One region of the Rahnella sp. NRRL B-41462 genome, then DNA from elsewhere that is predicted to be linked to it. Evidence: predicted binding sites of a transcription regulator. Region 1 holds the regulator's gene; each other region holds the start of a gene.

Evidence for each region. The regulator PurR, encoded in region 1, represses purine synthesis genes. The targets are predictions, from matches to a motif close to CANGCAAACGTTTGCNTG.
Region 2: pyrD (quinone-dependent dihydroorotate dehydrogenase) is a predicted target of PurR. The motif match lies at 2,817-2,834, and genes of this name have one in related genera.
Region 3: purM (phosphoribosylformylglycinamidine cyclo-ligase) is a predicted target of PurR. The motif match lies at 4,248-4,265, and genes of this name have one in related genera.
Region 4: purT (formate-dependent phosphoribosylglycinamide formyltransferase) is a predicted target of PurR. The motif match lies at 1,708-1,725, and genes of this name have one in related genera.

What each region holds. Positions count from the first base shown of each region.
Region 1 covers NZ_JYDF01000005.1:63,870-69,932, reverse strand. Annotated here, with positions in the region: gene UC14_RS01725 (Grx4 family monothiol glutaredoxin) at 54-413, opposite strand; gene UC14_RS27265 (hypothetical protein) at 394-522, opposite strand; gene UC14_RS01720 (C40 family peptidase) at 876-1,775, shown strand; gene UC14_RS27260 (YnhF family membrane protein) at 1,941-2,030, opposite strand; gene purR (HTH-type transcriptional repressor PurR) at 2,365-3,390, shown strand; gene punR (DNA-binding transcriptional activator PunR) at 3,427-4,332, opposite strand; gene punC (purine nucleoside transporter PunC) at 4,469-5,680, shown strand; gene cfa (cyclopropane fatty acyl phospholipid synthase) at 6,041-6,063, shown strand, end outside.
Region 2 covers NZ_JYDF01000036.1:45,233-51,295, forward strand. Annotated here, with positions in the region: gene ssuD (FMNH2-dependent alkanesulfonate monooxygenase) at 1-987, opposite strand, end outside; gene UC14_RS10015 (sulfonate ABC transporter substrate-binding protein) at 1,047-2,021, opposite strand; gene ssuE (NADPH-dependent FMN reductase) at 2,040-2,621, opposite strand; gene pyrD (quinone-dependent dihydroorotate dehydrogenase) at 2,937-3,947, shown strand; gene UC14_RS10030 (cell division protein ZapC) at 4,132-4,680, shown strand; gene UC14_RS10035 (YcbX family protein) at 4,711-5,814, opposite strand; gene rlmKL (bifunctional 23S rRNA (guanine(2069)-N(7))-methyltransferase RlmK/23S rRNA (guanine(2445)-N(2))-methyltransferase RlmL) at 5,925-6,063, shown strand, end outside.
Region 3 covers NZ_JYDF01000028.1:32,216-38,278, reverse strand. Annotated here, with positions in the region: gene ppk1 (polyphosphate kinase 1) at 1-1,366, opposite strand, end outside; gene speG (spermidine N1-acetyltransferase) at 1,676-2,251, opposite strand; gene purN (phosphoribosylglycinamide formyltransferase) at 2,471-3,109, opposite strand; gene purM (phosphoribosylformylglycinamidine cyclo-ligase) at 3,146-4,183, opposite strand; gene upp (uracil phosphoribosyltransferase) at 4,416-5,042, shown strand; gene uraA (uracil permease) at 5,122-6,063, shown strand, end outside.
Region 4 covers NZ_JYDF01000103.1:32,626-38,688, forward strand. Annotated here, with positions in the region: gene pabB (aminodeoxychorismate synthase component 1) at 1-25, opposite strand, end outside; gene UC14_RS21905 (YoaH family protein) at 187-369, shown strand; gene purT (formate-dependent phosphoribosylglycinamide formyltransferase) at 460-1,638, opposite strand; gene dbpA (ATP-dependent RNA helicase DbpA) at 1,889-3,271, shown strand; gene yebF (protein YebF) at 3,433-3,798, shown strand; partial or broken gene UC14_RS21925 (S9 family peptidase) at 3,930-5,970, shown strand.

The sequences.
Region 1 (6,063 bases):
ACAAAAAAAGAGCGACATCATGTCGCTCTTTTTACTTTCCGGCCGAAAAACCGTTAGTCTTCTGTCGTATTACTCTCTTCAGAAGATTTGTATTTCTCAGCGGTTTCTTTGATCAACTGCTGCAGTTCGCCGCGCTGGAACATCTCAACCACGATGTCGCAGCCGCCAACCAGTTCACCGTCAACCCACAGTTGCGGGAACGTTGGCCAGTTAGCAAATTTTGGCATCTCAGCACGGATGTCCGGGTTCTGCAGGATATCCACGTAAGCGAAACGCTCGCCACAGGCTGAAAGCGCCTGAACAGCCTGAGCGGAGAAACCGCAGCTTGGCAGTTTCGGCGAACCTTTCATGTACAGCAGAATCGGGTTTTCAGAAACTTGCTTCTGAATTTTTTCAATTGTTGGAGTGGTCATTTCTTGCTTCCTCAAGCCGGTACAGGCTGTCACGATCATTACTCTTCACGCGCAGCATAAAGAGACGGTGCGCAATCACAATACCTTCTATTGTAACGATGGCAGCCATCAGATAAAAACGCCATTTTTTGTGGGGTCTTTCTCAATACTGGCATTTTGTTTAACAATCTTTAATGTGTGCGCTCAGGCTCACATCTTTAAACATTCATTGAGAATAACATTTTTGGCGTTCACCGATAACGCCAGATTTGCAAAATTCCATTCTTTAACTCAAATATTAACACCATGAAAAGTGGTTATTTTTTTGACTAAAAATGGCGGTTATTTCGACATAAAAAAAGCCATTAACTTTTTCTCACAATATGATCTAGAATCGAGTCAATTCGTGCTTTTTTGTCAGGTTCTTTTAGGCAATACTCTGACATCCCTGATGTTTAACCTACCACTCATGGTAACGAAGCTATGCGCTTACTGTTCACGCTTTTTGTGCTGCTCTTTACCCAGCTATTTCTGAATATGGCACATGCATCGCCGCAGACACGTGTTTCTGCCGATCAGCGTAAAAGCCATGTTAATCAGGCTGCACCTGAAGAACGGCGAAAGCGAAAAACGGTGGCCGCGAAAACCAGTAAAAAAACTAAAATCGCGCCAGTGACAGAACAAAAAATTCAGGACAAGAATTCGAAGAAGAAAGTTAAAAGTACCGAACTGGCTAAACGAAAGACCACGACGGAGAAAAGTGTCAAAACGACCCGGGCCGAAAGTAAAAAAGAAAAGACACTGAAGACCACGCGGGCCGAAAGCAAAACAGAGAAACACGCCAAAACCCGTTCACTCGCGAAAAACAGCACGGAAAGGGTCAGTAAAAAAGAAGCGTATGGCCGGCACCGTAAAGGTAAAAAGCCCGAAGAAGACAGCAAACCGATTACGCTAAGTGCAACGCATAAAAAACGCTATCAGCATGCCCAGCAAACGGCGATGACCAAACTGATGCATCAGGTAGGAAAACCATATCGCTGGGGCGGAACCTCGCCGAATACCGGTTTTGATTGCAGCGGCTTAGTCTATTACGCCTACAAAGATTTGATCCGTATTAAAATGCCACGCACAGCGAATGAAATGTATCACCTGCGCGATGCGGCTCCGGTCAAACGCGGCGAACTTGAAAGCGGTGATCTGGTGTTCTTCAGAATCAATAACCGCGGCGCTGCAGACCATGTTGGTGTTTACGTGGGGAACGGCAAGTTTATTCAGTCTCCAAGAACGGGCGAAGACATTAAAATCACCTCTCTCGGCGACGATTACTGGCAAGATCATTATGTGGGTGCACGCCGGGTAATGACGCCGAAAACGATCCGATAATAAACAATTCGTTAAGTCTGAAGTTTCGCTAATCAGCCATTGAATAGCATTTAACGAAGAGTTTCTGCAGGGAAGAGTATCGGCGGTAACGGCCACTGCGTAAAATTGAAAAGGGCGATTCCTGTAACAGGAATCGCCCTTTTTTATAGCGGTTCACTTACTGAATCAGTTCATCACCGCAGTGAAGCTGAAAGCGATAATCATAAGCAAAGCGCATACCGTGGTGATCAACGATAATTTCAGGTTGCTGTCCATCAAACCCCCCTTTCGGATCAAATTGTGGCATTTTTTAAGCCACACTAATTGTGTGCCAACGCATTTTCGCATAATTAACATTTAAAATCTTGTGCTGAATGACAATGTATCCCTGAGAATTTTACTTCCACTTTCCTGCATTATAAGAGAAAATTGTCGGTTAACACGCCTGTGTGCCGGTTGATTTCACCCGAGAGCATTTCACGCCTCATTCTGAAGAATCCACCCAACGATTTCACTGCCCTTTTAGAAGCCAGCAGTGAGATCCACGCAAGCAAACGATTAACATAATGCTAACGTGCTGAAACACGTGAGTTCAGGAGTCATTGTTTACATGGCAACGATTAAAGATGTCGCAAAGCGCGCTGGCGTTTCCACTACAACCGTGTCGCACGTCATCAATAAAACACGTTTCGTCGCCGAAGAAACCAAAGAAGCGGTTCTCCTTGCAATCAAAGAGTTACATTACTCGCCGAGTGCTGTAGCCCGCAGTCTGAAGGTCAATAACACCAAAACGATCGGTCTGCTTGCCACCTCCAGCGAAGCGCCCTATTTTGCCGAAGTGATTGAAGCCGTAGAAAACAGCTGCTTCTCCAAAGGCTATACGCTGATTTTGTGTAACTCGCATAATAATCTGGAAAAACAACAAGCCTACCTGCAAATGCTGGCGCAAAAACGCGTCGATGGCTTGCTGGTGATGTGCGCGGAATATCCTGATGAGTTGCTCAATATGCTCGAGGAGCACCGTTCGATCCCAATGGTGGTCATGGACTGGGGCGAAGCGCGTAAGAACTTCACCGACAGCATTATTGATAATGCTTTCGAAGGGGGTTACATGGCCGGGCGTTATCTGATTGAACGCGGTCATCGTGATATTGGGGTGATCCCGGGCCAACTGGCACGTAATACCGGCGGTGGCCGCTTCCAGGGTTTTGTGAAAGCACTGACTGAAGCCAATATTCCGCTGCGTGACGAATGGGTGGTTCAGGGCGATTTCGAGCCGGAATCGGGCTATCAGGCGATGCATAAAATTCTGATGCAGAAGCACCGCCCGACTGCCGTATTTTGTGGCGGCGATGTGATGGCAATGGGCGCAATCTGTGCCGCAGACGAACTGGGCCTGCGCGTTCCTCAGGATATTTCCGTGATCGGTTACGACAATGTGCGTAACGCCCGTTACTTCTCCCCCGCGCTGACAACCGTGCATCAGCCGAAAGAACGTCTGGGTGAAATGGCCTTTACCATGTTGCTGGACAGAATTGTCAGTAAGCGTGAAGAGTCTCAGACCATTGAGGTGCATCCGAAACTGGTCGAACGCCGTTCCGTAGCCGATGGTCCGTACCGCGATTACCGCCGTTAACAGATATCGAACGCCTGCAGATGCAGGCGTTTTTTTCTAATCACGCAGCCATTCCTGATTCATGGTTTCTGTATCGCCCATATATTCCAGCAACCAGGCCAGCGAGGGTGACGGATTGCTTTGATCCCACGTCAGGCAACACGGGCTGTCGGGAAACGTATTTTCCAGCGTCAGCACCTGCAACTTTTTCTGTTCTATCCACGGCGTGACGCGATGAACCGGCATCATACCCACGCATAAGCCTTCGGTCAGGCATTCCAGCGCACAGGTCCAGTCTGGCACGACCAGCCGCCGCTGGTTATCAAGCGTCCATGTATCCCGCTTAGGCAATGTCCGGGAGGTGTCTTCCAGACAGAGTGCAGGATAAGGCCGCAACTCATCATCATTCAGCGCGCCGGATAACTGAGCCAGCGGATGTTGCGGGCTGACGACGCAATGCCAGTCCATAAATCCCATGTCACGAAAACTGAAGCCCCCGCCAACCGGTATCGCGCGTGTAGCACCGATCGCCACGTCTGCCCGCCCGTCAACCAGCGCATCCCAGACACCATTAAACACTTCTGAGTGAATAATGAGTTCGGTGTCCGCAAAATGGCGGTAGAAATCGAGCACCAGACGCCGTGTCCGTGCGGGTTTTACAATCCGGTCAACCGCCACACGTAATTCGCCGCGCCAGCCGTTCGCCACCTGCTGACACTGCCGGCGCGTGGCTATCATTTTTTTTGTCAGAATCCGCGCTTCATCGACAAAAACCTTTCCCGCAGGCGTCAGTACCACGTCACGATGGCGACGTTCAAACAACGGCACGGCCAGCCACTGCTCAAGCTGACGGACGGTATAGCTGATAGCAGAAGGCACACGGTGCAAATCTTGCGCTGCCGCACTAAAACTACCTGTTCTTGCCACGGCATCTACCACTTCAAGGGCGTATTCTGACCACATAATTCAGCCTTCAATATTTTTGATAGCAGAGTGCAAATATTAGCGTTTCACAAGCCTGTTATCAAAGCGTTAAACTCCGCCTCCGGTATGTAATCTGCATCACATCATCTGCAATAAATAAATTAACGAGACGATAATGAAACCCTCCTTTGGATTTATGCTCTATCTTGCGGGACTGAGCATGCTGGGCTTTTTAGCCACTGATATGTATCTGCCTGCGTTCAGCGCCATGCAAACCAGTCTGATGACCAGCCCCGGAATGATCAGCGCAAGTCTGAGCATTTTTCTCGGCGGATTTGCTCTCGGTCAGTTGTTATGGGGGCCGTTGTCAGACAGGATCGGCCGTAAACCGGTATTGCTTCTTGGTCTGACACTGTTTGCGGTCGGTTGTCTGGGCGTTATCTGGGTTGAGAATGTACGCGCCCTTCTGGCCCTGCGCTTCTTACAGGCGATGGGCGTTTGTGCCGCCGCAGTCACCTGGCAGGCAATCGTTGTTGACCGTTTCTCTGCCGATGTGGCAAAAAAAACCTTCGCCAGCATTATGCCGTTAGTAGCTCTTTCTCCGGCACTGGCACCATTACTTGGTGCGTGGGTGCTCAATCATTTTGACTGGGAAGCCATTTTTGCTCTGCTGACCGCAGTCGCCGTCGTCCTGGTGCTGACGACGCTGACTCTGCGTGAGAATAAACCTGCAAAACAAGCGAAGGCTGATAAAACAGGGTTTGCGACGTTACTGAAATCGCCTGTTTACAGCGGGAATGTCATGATTTATGCCGCCTGTTCAGCCGGATTCTTTGCGTGGTTAACGGGTTCACCGTTTATCCTGAGCGACATGGGTTATTCACCCGGTGCCATCGGGCTGAGCTATGTCCCGCAGACTATTGCTTTCCTGCTTGGTGGTTTTGGTTGCCGTGTTGTGATCAGCAAGCTGGACGGTAATAAAATTCTGCCATGGTTACTGGCGGGTTACGGCGTCAGTATGGTGACTTTGTTCTGTGTTGCCATGTTCACGGATGCCGGGCTGATTAGCCTGCTGATCCCTTTCTGTCTGATGGCTTTGGTGAATGGTGCAACCTACCCAATTGTTGTCGCAAATGCATTAATGCCGTTTCCTGCTAATACAGGCAAGGCGGCAGCATTGCAAAATACGCTGCAGCTCGGGTTGTGCTTCCTTGCCAGCTTGCTGGTTTCCGCATTTATTGTGCATCCGCTCATGGCGACAGTCACGATCATGCTGTCTACACTATTGTTGGTAGTTTTGGGTCGCTGGCTCTCTTTGCGGCATGAAATCACGCAAGACAATGGACAGAAATCAGAGCAGGAAGCTCAGACAAGGCATGCTAATTAATAGTGATAATACCCTGATGTAACAGTCACTTAACGGGCATTTTCATTCATCACGATTAACTATTGAGAATGCCTGCCAGCGAGCCTATACTCAACAAAACCAAATAAAATAGCACTTTTACAAAACTTTTATCACATACTTAAGCCAGACGCGCGGACAGTGTCACACTTATTTTTTTGTACTTTTTCAAGGATGATTTTCCTGCACGTCTTACGGCGCGCAGGCGTTCTTCTTAATTTCCTCTGTTGGTGTCGAATATCGGGCGAGGCGCTAGTCGTCTGTTCTCATAAAGACCTGCAAAAATAGCCTTTGCTTTTCCCGGCAGGTTAATAAGTCAGAAGAGAAAGTGATGGAGAAGCTATGAGTTCATCGTGTATAGAAGA
Region 2 (6,063 bases), on a different contig from region 1:
GAAAATAAAGGTATCGATGCCCAGATCAGCATATTCCTGCATACGCGCGGCGACAGTCGGGCTATCGCCCACCAGCGCCGTCCCGGCTCCGGTGCGTACCAGACCAATGCCGGCCCAGAGATTCGGGCTGATTTCCAGCTTGTTGCGGTCGCCGCCGTGCAATGCCGCCATACGATGCTGGCCGACAGAGTCGGTTTTAGCGAAAGCCGCCTGCGCGCGTTGAATAGTTTCATCATCCACGTTGGCGATAAGTTTGTCGGCAGCACGCCAGGCTTCCTCGGTGGTTTCACGCACAATCACGTGCAGACGAATGCCGAAACGCACGGTGCGGCCTTGCGCGGCAGCTTTGGCACGCACTTGTTCAATTTTCTCTTTCACTAACGCCGGAGGTTCGCCCCAGGTCAGATAAAGTTCCACCTGCTCGGCGGCGAGATCCTGTGCTTCGTCGGAAGAACCACCGAAATACAGCGGCGGGCGGGGGTATTGAACTGGTGGGTGCATCAGGCTCGCGCCTTTGACCTGAATGTGTTTGCCTTCGTAATCGACGGTTTCACCTTCCAGAACACGACGCCAGATACGCGTAAATTCCGCCGACGCTTCATAACGTTCTTTATGATTGAGGTGTAAACCTTCAGCCGCCAGTTCAGCCGGATCGCCACCGGTCACCAGATTAAACAGTGCACGACCGCCGGAAAGCCGGTCGAGTGTTGCCGCCTGACGGGCTGCCAGTGTCGGAGAAATAATGCCGGGACGCAGCGCCACCAGGAATTTCAGACGTTGTGTGACAGAAATCAGGGAAGCCGCTACCAGCCATGAGTCCTCGCATGAACGACCCGTTGGCAGTAGCACGCCGCCAAAACCTAAACGGTCAGCCGCTTGCGCGATCTGCTGAAGGTAGCCGTGATCGACCACGCGGGCACCTTCTTCTGTGCCTAAATAGCGGCCGTCGCCGTGGGTAGGTAAAAACCAGAATACGTTCAGACTCATCGTTGTGTTCCTCTCAAAGTGTGCGATTCGTTACCGCTCAGCGGCGGCTAAATGGATGTTCAGTTAGCTTGTACGGCTGGTTTCCAGATGCGGTCTTTAATTTCAACCGGCTTTGGCAAAATATGGTTCTGATAGAACAAATCGGCGGTTTGCTGCTGGCGCTTTTCTGTTTCCGCACTGACCGGCGTGATAGGCATATCCGGCAGATGATCCAGATAAGAGGCGACCACTTTTTCCGGTAACCCCATCGACTGAGAAAGCAGTTTGATACTTTGTTCACGGTCAGTTTTGGTCAGCGCATTCGCCTGCGTTAACACTTCCAGAACCTGACTGATGAACTGAGGATTGGCCTCGGTGTATTTTTTCGGTGCCAGATAGAAGGAGCCCGTCTGGTGGAGCGTCGAGCCGTCGGTCAGAACGCGCACATCACCCTGAACTTGCGCGGCCGAATAATACGGATCCCAGATAGCCCAGGCATCCACATCATGTTGCTGGAATGCGGCCCGTGCATCGGCAGGGGTCAGATAGACCGGCTGGATATCGCTGAATTTCAGGCCCGCCTGTTGCAGGGCACGCAACAGCAGGTTGTGCGAACTGGAGCCTTTCTGGAAAGCGACTTTATGACCTTTGAGATCTGCGACGGTTTTGATCGGACTCTTGCTGTCGACCAGAATCACTTCTGCTTTCGGTTTCGGGGGTTCAGAGCCGATATACAACAAATCTGCCCCCGCTGCCTGCGCGAACAACGGCGGCAAATCACCGGTACCGCCCAGATCAATACTTCCGACGTTCAGCGCTTCAAGAATTTGCGGCCCGGCAGGGAATTCTACCCAGCTTATTTTTGTGTCCGGGAAACGTTTTTCCAGTAACTGGTGTGATTTCGCCAGCACCAGTCCGACAGATCCTTTCTGATAGGCAATACGTAATTGCGCCGGATCCTTTTCCTGAGCCGTTGCGGTGCCGCTCAGGAAAAGGCTGGTCAGCAGGCTGGCCACAACCGGGATACGGCGTAATAAAGAGAAAGAAGCAGGCATGATTAATTCCTTTTAAAGTCAGACACGCAGTGCTTGCGCAGAAAGGGATGCAACAGACGGAAGCTGCGGACGGCGGCGGCTCAGCGCCAGGTAGAAGTTTTCCAGAGATTCGATCAAACGCTCTTCCAGTGCGGGGGCCAGCTTCGCAGGGAACGTCTGATAATCGGTGATCAGGCTGTCATCTGCGAAAACGCCCTGCAAAACTTCCTGTGCTTTCAGCGAGGCGAGTACCGGTTTTAGGGCGTAATCGACGGCCAGCATATGGCCGATAGATCCGGCTGTAGCCAGTGGCAACACCACTTTATGGTCGAGCGCGCGTTCTGGCAGTAAATCGAGCAGGGTTTTCAGTGCGCCGGAAAAAGACGCCTTATACACTGGTGTGGCGACGATCAGGCCATCAGCACTCGCCAGTTCAGCATTCAGTTGCTTGAGTTGCGGGCTGCCAAAATTAGCGAAAAGCAGATCGTCTGCTGAAAAATCCTGAATATTGTAGGTAAAGACTTCAACGCCACGGCTCGCCAGCCACTGGTGGCTGAGTGCCAGCAGGGAAGAGGAGCGGGAGGGTTGTCGCGGACTGCCTGCCAGAGTCACTACACGCATTTGCTTATTCCTTATAACAATCTGTTATAGAACTATCATTTTTCTTAACGAAGTGAGGTAAACCTAGCAGGCAGAGGCGGCGCAGCGGAAATCTCAATTTTGGCTATGGAAAGTTTCAAATCAGATAAAGCACGTGTCGGGTGTGCTGTGGGGCGATGGGGGGAAAGGAAATAAAAGTGAATTAAAGGTAACAAAAAGGTAATCGTTTGCGCAGCGAAGCAATTATTTGGCCAATATGCCGGTTATCATTTCCAATTGTCCGGCGCTTAGTCAATAATACCGCCCCGTCTAGCCACCGGGAATCCAGGAGTCTCCATGTATTATCCTCTTGTCAGGAAAGCACTGTTTCAGCTCGATCCAGAGCGCGCCCACGAGTTAACCTTTCGTCAGTTGAGCCGCATTTCCGGCACCCCGTTTGAATTCTTGATCCGCCAGTCAGTGCCCACCAAACCGGTAAACTGCATGGGATTATCCTTTAAGAACCCTTTGGGACTGGCCGCAGGCCTGGATAAAGACGGCGAATGTATTGATGCGCTGGGCGCAATGGGCTTTGGATTTATTGAAGTCGGTACTGTGACCCCGCGTGCGCAGGCCGGTAATGATAAGCCGCGTTTATTCCGTATTGTGGAAGCTGAAGGCCTGATTAACCGCATGGGTTTCAATAACCATGGCGTGGATAATCTGGTGAATAATGTCAAAAAATCACATTTTGGCGGCATTCTGGGGATTAATATTGGCAAGAATAAAGATACGCCTGTTGAGCACGGCGCAGACGATTATCTGACCTGTATGGAAAAGGTATATCCGTACGCCGGTTATATCGCGGTGAATATTTCATCACCTAACACGCCGGGATTACGTTCACTGCAATACGGTGAAGCGCTGGATGATTTGCTGGCAGCGATTAAGAATAAGCAGCTTGAGTTACAGCAACGCCATCAGAAATATGTGCCTGTTGCGGTGAAGATCGCACCGGATCTTTCTGAGGAAGAATTGATCCAAATAGCCGACAGTTTAGTGCGCCATAATATGGATGGCGTGATTGCGACCAATACCACACTCGATCGTAAACTGGTTCAGGGGCTAAATTATTGCGAACAGGTTGGTGGTCTGAGCGGGCGCCCGTTGCAGCTGCGCAGCACAGAAATTATCCGTATGCTCTCTCATGAATTACAAGGGCGTCTGCCGGTTATTGGTGTTGGCGGTATTGATTCATTAACGGCGGCCCGTGAGAAAATGGCCGCAGGCGCTTCCTTAATTCAAATCTATTCCGGCTTTATCTTTAAAGGTCCGGGTCTGATCAAAGATATTGTTACCCATATCTAATATTTTTCATCCTGAAGACGAGTCAGGGGTTTATTTATTAACCCGGCTCGTCTATATTTTGTCCACTGACCGTAATTCAGGCTCAGGATTTGTCTGATATCGTTTCGTTACTGAAAAATCTATTCTTACAGATTAGCCGGTAATGAAGTCAGGCAGAGGGCATGAGGGTAAACAGGATGACGAAATGAAAATTAAACCAGATGATAATTGGCGTTGGTATTTTGATACAGAACATGACCGGCTTATGCTGGACCTCGCCAATGGCATGATTTTCCGTTCCCGTTTTCCCGCCAAAATGTTAACTCCTGATGCTTTCGGAAATATGTCATTTTGTGTCGATGATGCGGCGCTGTATTTTGATTTTGAAGAACAGTGCAAACATATTCGTCTCGCAGCTGAACAACGCGCTGAATTAGTTCTGAATGCCTTAGTCGCTTATCGTTTTTTAAAACCGTTGATGCCGAAGAGCTGGCATTTCAGTCAGCAGATGCGTCCTTACCAGCCTGCGAATGGTCAGCTTGCTCAGGTGCAGGTGATGGAAAGCGGTGAACAGGCGACATTACTGGTGGTGGAATCCGGTGATAATGCCAGTCTGTGCCTGCTGGCGCAGGAACGGCTGACGGTCGCAGGGCGCGGCATGGTGCTGGGGGATGCTATTAAAGTGATGCATGACCGGCTAATGCCAGCAGCATTCCGCGTTGACAGGGATGATGTTTACGATCAGGCAGTTTAGTTTCCTGCCTGATCCTCATTAAATACACCTCTAGCCGAGCACGATATCCGTAGCCGGAATACAACTACACGCTAATATCGTTCCATCTTTTCCCACTGCACTCTCTTTCAGCGGTGCCACTTTTCCTTCTTTCAATATCATCCTGCACGCGCCACAAATTCCTGCACGACAGGAATAGGGGATACGTAATCCCTGCAATTCCAGCTGCTCGAGCAAAATCTGCTGATTGTTGCCGGTAAACTGCGTTCCCTGATAATTAATGCTGACGTCCTGCGCGGTGCTTTTTGGCGCTTCCACATTTTCAATGATATCGCCCGCGCAGTAAGGCCGTGGTGGCCTGGTTGCCAGCACCTGAACGCTGTCGCCTGCGCGGATCACGCCGCTGTTGCGGGCAATCATGTTCTGACCGAAATCGACATCGCCGTCGCTGGCGGTACGATAGCCCTGCAATGTTTTCAACGGTTCGCCACGCGGATGTTTGCGACCTTTTTCGATACTGACTGTGGTAAAAATACAGCGGCTGCAAGGTTTCACCAGATCGAAAATCACTTCCCCGATGCGGATCGTCTGCCAACTGTCTTCGGCATAGGCTTGTGCGCCGCTGACCACGATGTTCGGCCTGAATTGCTCAATCCTGACACCGCCCGGACAGCGGCGCTGTAAATCCTGCATTGAGGCTTCATTGATCAGCAGATACGGGAATCCGTCAGCAAACGACAGCGGCACTTCCGGATGTTTTTTTACCCGGCGCGTCGGTTCATCGCCAACCCAGCGCAGTTGAACGTCACGCTTTAAATAGCCACTTAACCAGCGATTTACGGGTTCCGGCGCGATGAGTGAGGTAAACTGATTGCCCCAGACTTCCGTCGGCGAGTGAACGCCTGCGAAATCACGAAATTTGACTGTGATGCTTTCGCCTTCGGGCGCGGAGATCATCAGACCATCGGGCAACAAAACCGGCGTGAACAGAACGAGGTTCGGATACTGGCGGGCTGTAATGAACATGCCTTGCGGATCGGTAATCATAAACTGGCGATCGAACGCCAGGCCGGTTGCTGTCACCAGCGAGTATGAAACCTGCAGGCCGCGCATGGATTTGACCGGGTGAACAAATAAACGTGAAAGAATGGGCACTGAAGACTGCCTCTCAGAGTGTAAAGTCTTAAGAAGAACCAGAGACTTTATGACAAGAGGCGGGGATTAGCTATAATGCGCAACAATTTTATTTTTGGTGATATGTCGATATGAACTCTTTGTTTGCCAGCACGGCGCGTGGACTGGAAGAACTGTTAAAAAGCGAACTGGAAACGCTGGGTGCGCAAGCCTGTAAAGTTGTGCAGGGAGGGGTGCATTTTGAAGGTGACGATCGCCTGCTGTACCGCA
Region 3 (6,063 bases), on a different contig from region 1:
CGGTCCCGATATGAGCATAGCGGACAATCTCGTCGCCTTCGCGTCGGGAAATAAGAAAGAGTTTTGCGTGTATTTTCAGGCCCGGCGCAGAGAAAATAACGTGCACACCGGCTTCAGTCAGACGTTTCGCCCAGTGAATATTGGCTTCTTCATCGAAGCGCGCCTGCAGTTCGACGACAACAGTGACTTTCTTACCGTTGTGCGCGGCGTGGATCATCGATTCGATAATGCGGGAATCTTTCGCCACGCGGTAAATATTGATTTTTATCGACAGCACGTTCGGATCGAACGATGCCTGACGCAACAGTTCCAGTACGTGCTCAAACGTGTGGTACGGATAATACAGCAGCACGTCTTGCTCGCGGATCGCCGCAAAGCCGTTGCGGAATTTATCGAACCACAAATGGCGCAGACGTGGCAGCGGACGGTTGACCAGATTGGCTTTGCCGACGTTCGGGAAGCCGATGAAATCTTTAAAATTGTGATAACGGCCACCGGCAATCACCGAATCATAATTGGAGATGCCAAGTTTACCGCGCAGCAGTTCGACCATTTCATCCGGCATATCACGCTGATAAACGAAACGTACCGGTTCGGCGGTCAGACGCTGTTTCAGGCTTGATGACATCAGCTCAAGCAGGCTCGATTCCATTTCCGTGACCAGATCATATTCGGCGTCACGGGTCATTTTCATGGAGTACGCGTTCAGTGCATCGTAATCGAAGAAGCCTTTGAAAATATCATCCAGACAATAACGCAGGATGTTATCCAGCAGGATCATAGGCTTACGACGGCGTGGTGCTTCCGGCGGCAGGTTAACGAAACGCGGCACTTTATCGGACGGGATTTCCAGCAGCGCGTAATGGATCTCTTCGCCACGGATAATTTCCACTGCCAGATAGGTGTAATCGTCTTTGAGGAATTGCACCAGATTGGTATCGTGGTTAATCAGAATCGGTGTGATGTACTGGCGCAGCTGATGTTTGAAGTACTGACGCAGCCAGGCTTGCTGGTTTTCAGAAACCTGGCGTTCGTTAATCAGGAAGATCTGATTACGCGCCATTTCCAGAAGCAAATCGTTGTAAAGACTGTCGAATTCCTGATCAATGCGCAGCACCTTCGCCTGAATTTTTTTCAGCAAATGACGGGACGCGCCCAGAAAACCTTGTTCTTCACTGATGAGGATCCGTCGTTTTAAATCGGCAAAACGGACTTTATAAAACTCATCCAGGTTATTGGAGTAGATCCCTAAAAAACGCATCCGTTCGATCAGGGGATTGCTTTTGTCAGCCGCTTCCTGCAACACGCGCTCATTGAAGGACAGCCAGCTTAGTTCTTTCTCAATATAAAGCTTTTCCTGACCCATTTTCACTCCGTTCATTTAGCTTGCAACCTGGCCCATACAGGCAAATTTGCCTGAAAACACCGCAATGTAGCTCAACATATTCTTCGTGTTGCCCGCCTTTTAAGCGGCCAGCGCAGCAGGAAGTCATCTGTGAGAGGGGCCTAGTGTCTACTATCAATATTGCGAAAGATTGACAGGAAAGTCCAACATAACAAGGGATGATTTCAGGAGAGTCTTTAACGGGGAGTCAAAAGAGAGAAAAGTGTTACCGATGAAGGACATTTGCATCCTTCACCGGTCATTATTTTACCGATTTATGTCGCGGTGGAATTAAACCGCGCTGGCGCCAATCAGGGATTCCGGTTTGACCTGAACAGGCTTGGTTTTGTATTTCGCCAGAAACTGCGGCTGGAAAATACACATGCGGATGGCGCTGCGATATTCGCCGTTCACAAAGAATTCCTGTTTCAGTTCACCTTCAAGCTCGAAGCCTAATTTGCTGTAAATGTGGATCGCCTTTTTATTTTCTTTATCCACGATTAAATACAGTTTGTAGAGGTTCAGAACGGAGAAGGCATAATCCATCGCCAGACGGACAGCGTCACCGGCAAAGCCTTTGCCCTGATGCTGCGGGTCGATGATGATCTGAAATTCCGCGCGGCGGTGAATATGATTAATTTCCACCAGCTCGACCAGGCCGACCGGTCCGCTTTCGTATTCAATAATAAAGCGGCGTTCGCTTTGGTCATGGATATGCTTGTGATACAAGTCGGTCAGTTCGACGAAAGCCTCGTAAGGTTCTTCAAACCAGTAACGCATGATGCTGGCGTTATTATCAAGACGATGAACAAACGACAGATCGTCCTTTTCCAGTGGACGTAATCTGACGCTGTTATGGCTAAACATGGGGTGTTCCTCAACTATAAAAGCCGTTTTATGAGGGTAACCTTCGTAAATATGAAATCGGAAACAACCGTGTTTCCGATGAAGGTCGCGCACAAACGACGTTTAAACGTGCGCCGGGATGTGCATTATATCGGACGAAATGTAAACAAATGTCAAATGACGGAAAATAAAAAACCGGCGCATGGCCGGTTTATAGTGAAATCATGATGCAGTGGTAGATTAATCTTCTGCATATCCGCGTTCAGAAAGCGGATTGTTATCCAGCAGCGCCTGACCCTTTTGCAGCGACAAACGTCCGTCAACGAACCAGCTGACGACCAGCGGATAAATGCTGTGTTCCTGCGTTTGTATGCGGGCAATCAGCTCTTCTTCTGTATCGTCAGCAAACACCGGGACTTTGGCCTGTAAAATCACCGGACCGCTATCGAGTTCTTCAGTCACAAAATGCACGGACGTACCGTGTTCCGCATCCTGATTTTCAATGGCCTGACGGTGGGTGTGCAGACCCGGATATTTTGGCAGCAGGGAAGGGTGGATGTTGATCATGCGTCCGGCAAAGCGCTGGACGAATTCAGCGGTCAGAATACGCATATAACCGGCAAGTACCACCAGATCAGGCTGGAAAGTGTCAATGGCATCCGCCAGTGCAACGTCAAATTCCGCCCGGTCCCGGTAAGCCTTAACATCCAGTGCATGCGCGGGAATACCGGCTAAACGGGCTCTTTCAAGCCCGTATGCAGCTGCTTTATTGCTGAAGACCGCACTGAGTGTTGCGTTAATTCGTCCCTGCTGGCAGGCATCAATCAGGGCCTGTAAATTGCTCCCCTCGCCCGATACCAGCACCACAATCCTTTTCATTTTGCTACCCGTCTTCAGTCAGTTGATTTACTGGTTTTATTCAATAACCACGCGTTCAGCGGAGTCAGAGGCTTTAATGTAGCCAATTTTCCACGCTTTTTCGCCATTATCGTTCAGTAATGCAATCGCCTGATCGGCCAGTTCTGCCGGAAGTGCCACCAGCATGCCCACACCACAGTTAAAGGTGCGGTACATTTCGTGACGGCTGACATTACCGGCGGTTTGCAGCCAGGTGAAGACATCCGGCCACTGCCAGCTTGATTCGTCGATAATCACCTGCGTGTTGTCCGGCAATACACGTGGGATATTTTCCCAGAAGCCGCCACCGGTCAGATGGACGATGCCGTGAACATCCACGTTTTCGATCAGGTTCAGAATCGATTTCACGTAAATTTTGGTTGGTGCGAGCAGGTGATCGGCCAGCGGTTTGCCTGCCAGATCGGTGGTTTCCGGGTCAGTCTTACTGACTTCCAGAATTTTGCGCACCAGAGAATAACCGTTGGAATGCGGGCCACTGGCGGCCAGGCCGATCAGCACATCCCCGTCAGCCACTTTGCTGCCGTCGATGATTTCTGATTTTTCCACCACACCCACGCAGAAGCCTGCCACGTCGTAATCTTCGCCGTGATACATGCCCGGCATTTCAGCGGTTTCACCGCCGACTAACGCACAGCCAGACTGTTTACAGCCTTCTGCGATACCGGTGATCACGCTGGCGGCAGTATCGACGTCCAGTTTGCCGGTGGCGTAATAGTCGAGGAAGAACAGCGGTTCAGCGCCCTGAACGATTAAATCGTTGACGCACATCGCGACCAGATCGATACCGATAGTATCATGGCGTTTCAAATCCATCGCCAGACGCAGCTTGGTGCCAACGCCGTCGGTACCCGAAACCAGTACGGGTTCACGATATTTTTGCGGCAGCGCGCAGAGGGCACCAAAACCGCCCAGTCCACCCATCACTTCAGGGCGGCGAGTCTGTTTTACTACACCTTTAATGCGGTCTACCAATGCGTTACCGGCATCGATATCTACGCCTGCGTCTTTATAGCTGAGAGAGGTTTTGTCGGTCACTGCGAAGTCCCCACGGCGGTTTGGGTTGGTGGTTGAAGAATAAAGCGGGGCAATTCTAACAGTGGAAGCAAACGTTTGCGAGCGCCTTATTCGATGATGAGTTTTAGGCTGTCTATACTCTAACCGGGTTACTGATGATCCAGATCAGGCTATTTGGTATGGCGTTCAAAAAAAATGGCGTTATAATCTCGCGATTTTTTTTTGCAGCTCAACCACCTTAGGAGAATAAATAATGAAGATCGTCGAGGTGAAACACCCGCTGGTGAAACACAAGCTGGGCCTGATGCGTGAAAACGACATCAGCACGAAACGTTTTCGCGAACTGGCTTCTGAGGTGGGAAGTCTGCTGACGTATGAAGCGACTGCTGATTTAGAAACTGAAAAAGTGACGATCGAAGGCTGGAATGGCCCGGTTGAAATCGATCAGATTAAAGGCAAGAAAATTACCGTAGTGCCTATCCTGCGTGCCGGTCTGGGCATGATGGAAGGCGTACTGGAACACGTTCCGAGTGCGCGTATCAGTGTGGTCGGCGTGTACCGTGATGAAGAAACCCTCAAGCCTGTGCCGTATTTTCAGAAACTGGTTTCTAACATTGAAGAACGTCTGGCACTGGTGGTTGATCCGATGCTGGCGACGGGGGGGTCTATGATTGCCACCATCGACCTGCTGAAAAAAGCCGGCTGCCAGAGCATTAAAGTGCTGGTGCTGGTTGCCGCGCCGGAAGGGATCGCTGCTCTCGAAGCCGCACACCCGGACGTTGAGTTGTACACCGCCTCGGTGGATCAGGGACTCAACGATAAAGGCTACATCATCCCGGGGCTCGGCGATGCGGGCGACAAGATATTTGGTACGAAATAAATAAGCGTTTAGCCGACTAATCAGTCGGCTTTTTTTTGCTCGTCATATACAACATCACACCATTGAGAGGATCACATTCATGACCCGTCGTGTCATCGGGGTAAGCGAACGTCCGCCATTGCTGCAGACGATTCCCCTGAGTTTCCAGCATCTGTTTGCCATGTTTGGTGCCACCGTTCTGGTGCCCATTCTGTTTAAGATCAACCCGGCAACGGTGCTGCTGTTCAATGGCATAGGGACTTTGCTGTATTTATTTGTCTGTAAAGGGAAAATACCGGCTTACCTTGGCTCGAGCTTCGCGTTTATTTCCCCGGTGCTGTTGCTGTTACCGATGGGGTATGAGGTGGCGCTCGGTGGTTTTATTGCCTGCGGGCTGTTGTTCTGCCTGGTGGCGCTGATTGTTAAGAAAGCCGGGATTGGCTGGATTAACGTGATATTCCCGCCTGCGGCGATGGGCGCAATCGTTGCCGTCATCGGACTGGAACTCGCGGGCGTGGCGGCGAATATGGCGGGTCTGTTACCTGCCGAGGGCGCGGCGGTGGATTCCACCACCATTACCATTTCGCTGGTGACACTGTCTGTGACCATTCTGGGGTCCGTGCTGTTCCGTGGTTTCCTGGCGATTATCCCGATCCTGATCGGCGTGCTGGTGGGTTATGCACTGTCGTTCTTTATGGGGGTGGTGGATGTCTCAACGATCGAGAATGCGCACTGGTTCGCGCTGCCAACCTTCTATACGCCACGTTTTGAATGGGTCGCCATCCTTACGATCCTGCCTGCGGCGCTGGTGGTTATTGCCGAACACGTCGGGCATCTGGTTGTGACGGCAAACATTGTGAAGAAAGATTTACTGCGTGATCCGGGCCTGCACCGTTCGATGCTGGCAAACGGTTTGTCGACCGTATTGTCCGGTTTCTTCGGCTCAACGCCAAATACCACGTACGGTGAAAACATCGGCGTCATGGCCATCACCAAGGTATACAGCACCTGGGTTATTGGCGGCGCGGCCATTCTGGCTATT
Region 4 (6,063 bases), on a different contig from region 1:
AAACAACGGGTTGGGCGAATGGCATGACGGGTATGAGTTTCTCTGGCGCAGTGACTATTTTTCAGGATCCTAACACAGATCGGGCTGCCTGAAAGCAGCGCAGGCGATTTGCGTGAATAAGGCGTATACTGTGCAACCCCGCACTGCGCGGGCTTTTTATTATCACCCGTACAACAGGACACTCCCATGCTGACAGGTATGCCTTCATTATCACATCACGAACAAGAACAGGCCGCCGATCGTATCCGCCAGTTAATGGAAAACGGCATGAGCAGCGGCGAAGCCATTGCGACCGTTGCAGAAGAAATCCGCGAAACGCATAAAGGCGACCGTGTGACCGTCATTTTTGATGACGAAGACGACGAATAAAACGTTGCTCCGCAGTTTCCCTTTGCTGCAAAGAAAAACCGGACTCTTTTCAGGCGTCCGGTTTTTTTTCATCTCAGCGTCAGGAATGGATTAGCCTTTAACCACCACTGCCGCCGCTGCCTGTTTAGCCTGTTCCACGGCGTCTTCAACGTTGTCCGCCGTCGCCAGCGCTACGCCAAGACGGCGCTTACCACTGATTTCCGGCTTACCGAACAGACGGATCTGGTTGTAACCGGTCAGTGCGTTTTCCAGGCCGGTAAACGTCACGTTGTTGCTGGTCAGTTTCGGCAGGATTACGGCAGAAGCGGAAGGGCCGAACAGGCGGATATTGCCCACCGGCAGACCGAGGAATGCGCGCACATGCAGGGCGAACTCTGATAAATCCTGAGAAATCAGCGTTACCATCCCGGTGTCGTGCGGGCGAGGTGACACTTCGCTGAAGATTACTTCATCACCACAAACAAACAGTTCAACGCCAAACAGGCCTTTACCGCCCAACGCTTTCACCACTTTCTCTGCGATGTCTTTGGCGCGCTGCAATGCAAGGTCTGTCATCTGCTGTGGCTGCCAGGATTCGCGGTAATCACCGTCTTCCTGACGGTGTCCGATTGGCGCACAGAAATGAATACCATCAACGCCGCTGATCGTCAGCAGGGTGATTTCAAAATCAAACTTCACCAGACCTTCAACGATGACACGTCCGCCGCCAGCACGGCCACCTTGCTGGGCATAATCCCATGCCGCCTGTAACTGATCGGCACTGCGGATCAGGCTCTGACCTTTACCGGAAGAGCTCATCACCGGTTTGATAATGCACGGATAGCCGATGGCGTCGATCGCCTCACGGACAGCCGCTTCATCATCGGCAAACTGATAAGTGGAAGTAGGCAGCTTCAGCGTTTCGGCAGCCAGACGACGGATGCCTTCGCGGTTCATGGTCAGGCGTGTCGCTTCAGCACAAGGCACGACGTTGTGACCCTGTTTTTCCAGCTCGACCAGCATGCTGGTGGCAATCGCTTCGATTTCCGGCACGATAAAATCAGGGTGTTCGCTTTCGATAACCTGTTTCAGTGCATCGCCATCCAGCATGTTAATGACATGGCTGCGATGGGCGACCTGCATCGCGGGTGCATCGGCGTAGCGATCAACGGCAATCACTTCCAGACCCAGTCGCTGACATTCAATCGCCACTTCTTTGCCCAGTTCGCCGGAGCCTAATAACATGACGCGGGTGGCGCCAGTGCGCAGTGCAGTACCAATGGTTAACATAGCTTCGTACCCAGATCTGTGTGAAGGAAAATAGGAATTTCGGCGCGCAGTATATCTGAAATTATTGTCGACGAAAACGATTGCGCAGTGCTGTTGATAAATTTAAGCGGGAATAAAAGCAGGATTTTTTCAGCCTGTTTTCTGCCGTTTAAGGCAGTCTGCGGGCGTCTCTGTTATCATTTACTCAAACCATGGCGTCAGGCTTCCTGCCGCTGTCCCGATTTTTGCCTCACATAAAGAGTTATCGCCCTTGAGCACGCATTCCTTTTCTGCCCTGACATTACCCGTTGAGCAACTTTCTAACCTGAATGAACTGGGTTACACCGAAATGACCCCGATTCAGGAAGCGTCGTTGCCTGCCATCCTGCTGGGTCAGGACGTCCGCGCCAAAGCCAAAACCGGCAGCGGTAAAACAGCCGCTTTCGGTATCGGTTTACTGAACAGCATTACCGTTTCACAGTTCGTCGCTCAGGCGCTGGTATTGTGTCCGACCCGCGAACTGGCCGATCAGGTCAGCAAAGAATTACGCCGTCTGGCGCGTTTTACCCAAAACATCAAAATTCTGACCCTGTGCGGTGGCCAGGCAATCGGACCACAGCTTGAATCGCTGGTCCATCCGCCGCACATTGTGGTGGGTACGCCGGGCCGTATTCAGGAGCATTTGCGTAAAGGCACGCTGAAACTGGACGAACTGAAAGTACTGGTGCTGGATGAAGCGGACCGCATGCTGGATATGGGCTTTAGCGAAGATATCGAAGATGTCGTCAGTTATACGCCGCAGGATCGCCAGACGCTGCTGTTCTCCGCGACGTATCCGGACGGCATTGAGCGCATCAGTTCTAAATTTCAGCGTCAGCCGCTGAAGGTAGAAATCGAAGGCGAAGATGACATTGCTGATATCAGGCAGATTTTCATCGAAGCCGACAAACATCAGCGCTTATCGCTGCTGGCCGCGGTGCTGTATCAGTATCAGCCGACTTCCTGTGTGGTGTTCTGTAACACCAAACGTGACTGTCAGGATGTTTGTGATGACCTGAAGGCGAAAGGCATCAGTGCGCTGGCGCTCAACGGCGACCTCGAGCAGCGTGACCGCGACCGCGTACTGGTGCGTTTCTCCAACGGCAGTTGCCGCGTACTGGTGGCGACAGATGTTGCGGCACGCGGGCTGGACATCAAACAGCTCGGCCTGGTCATTAATTACGAGCTGTCTTTCGACCCGGAAGTTCACGTTCACCGCGTGGGCCGTACCGGTCGTGCGGGCACCAGTGGCCTGGCCGTCAGTCTCGTGACACCGCAGGAAATGCCGCGTGTAACGGCGCTGGAAGATTACACCCGCCAGCGGTTTACCTGGCAGCCCGCAGCGCAGGCACTGGCCGCCGCCCCGGTGGCGCTTGATCCTGAAATGGCAACGTTATGCATCGATGGCGGCCGTAAAGCCAAAATCCGTCCCGGCGATATTCTGGGCGCGCTGACCGGTGACGCCGGGCTGACCGCAGCTGAAGTTGGTAAAATCGATATGTTCCCGGTTCATGCTTATGTGGCGATTCGTCAGAAGAGCGCTAAGAAAGCGCTGCAACGTTTGCAGGAAGGGAAAATTAAAGGCAAGAATTGCAAAGCCATTATCTTGCGTTAACCGGGTTTATTATCGCTTTGCATTGGTCGTCTTATTGTTAATGTTGTGTTATTGCCTTGTTGAGGATTATATTATCTAACGCAAGCGATGACCTTGCCTTATGTAGGGATATTGTCCGGCAAGGTCAACTGAATGAACGACAAAGACTGGGAAGACGAACGATGAAAAAGATAATCTTGGGCGTTTTGATGGCCGTTGCAGGAATGAGTGGTCTGAGCCAGGTTGCACAGGCCGATGAGCCTGAAGTGAGAACGGCAACGGTAACACCCTGTTCCACGGCCACAAAAGATGAAGTGGCAGCACTGGTTAAACGTGATTTCCTGCAAAACCGTATTCCGCGCTGGGATGCAGATAAAAAAGTGCTCGGCACTTCTACACCGGTCGCGTGGGTGGTGACTGACAGCATCAGCGGCAATAACGCCAGATGGAATATCCCGCTAAAAGTGCGCGGTGATCACACTGATAAAACCTATCAGGTGACCCTCAACTGCCAGATCGGCGAAATCAGCTACAGCACGCCGGTATAGCCTTTCTGCACTTCCGATTGCGTCCGTTATTTCTTAGCGGACGCATTATTTCCCTGCATTGACGTCTCTTGGTTTCCCTGCCTAAACCTGTCACTCTTGTCACACCGCAAAGAGGACAAAGAGATCCCGAGATGATGACACCTCCAAAGGCTGAAAAACGCCCGCAAACCCTGAGCGTACACGGCGATGACCGCGTCGATAACTATTACTGGCTGCGTGATGATGACCGCGCCGATCCTCAGGTTCTGGCGTATCTGAGCGCTGAAAACCAATATACCGAACAGGCCATGCAACCGCATCAGGCGCTGCGTGAAACCCTGTATGGCGAAATGGTTGCGCGTATTGCGCAACAGGATCATTCCGTTCCCTACGTGAAACATGGCTATCGTTATCAGACCCGCTATGAACCGGGCAACGAATACGCCCTTTATCTGCGTCAGCCCGCAGCGGAACATGAAAACTGGAGCACGCTGATTGATGGCAATGAACGTGCCAGAGACAGCGAATTTTACACGCTGGGCGGTCTGGATATCAGCCCTGATAACAAACTGATGGCCGTGGCGGAAGACTTTCTTTCGCGCCGTCAGTACGACATCCGCATCAAAAAAACTTGATGACGAAACCTGGACTGACGATCTGCTGAAAAACACCTCCGGCAGCAGCGAATGGGCGAACGATTCTCAGACACTGTATTACGTGCGCAAACACAAGAAAACGTTGCTGCCGTATCAGGTTTATCGCCACGTGGTCGGCACTGATCCTAAGACCGACACGCTGGTGTATGAAGAGAAAGACGACACGTTTTACGTCGGGCTGGATAAAACCACGTCTGAAAAATACATTCTGATCCACCTCGACAGCACCACGACTTCCGAGATCCTGCTGCTGGATGCCGATGATCCGCAGGCAAAACCGCAGGTGTTTCTCTCACGCCGTAAAGATCATGAATACGCTCTCGATCATTACCTCGGGCATTTCTACATCCGCTCCAATAAAGATGGCAAAAACTTCGGACTTTATAAGAGTGCAGATGGCGTGGAAGCAAACTGGCAGACGCTGATTGCGCCGCGTATTGAAGTGATGCTTGAAGGCTTCAGCCTGTTCCGTGACTGGCTGGTGGTGGAAGAACGTCATCAGGGGCTGACGCAATTGCGTCAGATCCACTGGAAAACTGGCGAGGAAAAATCGCTGGCGTTTGACGATCCGACCTATACCACCTGGCTGGCGTACAACCCGGAGCCGGACACCTCATTGCTGCGTTATGGTTATTCTTCCATGACCATGCCGAGCTCGCTGTTTGAACTCGATCTGGATACGCATGACCGTACGCTGCTCAAGCAGCAGGAAGTGAAAGATTTTGATGCGGCAAATTACCGCAGCGAACGTGTCTGGGTCACGGCACGTGACGGCGTGAAAGTCCCGGTGTCACTGGTGTATCGCCGCGAACTGTTTAAGCCGAATGAAAATCCGTTACTGGTTTACGGTTACGGTTCCTATGGCAGCAGTATGGATCCGGCGTTCAGTGGCAGCCGTCTGAGTTTACTAGACAGAGGATTTGTTTTCGTACTGGCGCACATCCGCGGTGGCGCTGAGTTGGGCCAGCAATGGTATGACGATGGCAAACTGTTCAACAAACTCAACACTTTCCATGACTTCATTGATGTGACCAAAGAACTGGTTGCTGAAGGCTACGGTGACGCCGGGCAGGTTTACGCCATGGGCGGCAGTGCAGGCGGTTTGCTGATGGGCGCAATTATTAATCAGGCGCCAGAATTGTATCGCGGCATTGTGGCACAGGTGCCGTTCGTTGACGTGGTGACCACCATGCTTGATGAATCCATTCCACTGACCACCGGTGAATATGACGAGTGGGGCAACCCGAACGACAAAGCGTATTATGACTATATGCTGCAATACAGCCCATATGATCAGGTTCGCGCGCAGGCCTATCCGCATATGCTGGTCACCACCGGACTGCATGATTCGCAGGTGCAATACTGGGAGCCGGCAAAATGGGTGGCAAAATTACGCGAGCTTAAAACCGATGATAACCAGTTGCTGATGCATACCGATATGGATTCCGGGCACGGCGGTAAATCCGGACGCTTCAAAGCCTACGAAGATATCGCGCTGGAATATGCCTTTGTGCTGGCGCTGGCAGCGAAGCACTAAATATCACACCTTTCCCCTAAATAATTCGGGTTGCAGCCAATGCCACTGCAGCGCGAAGTAGGACGGGGAGAATAAAAAAAACCCGCTCTCGGC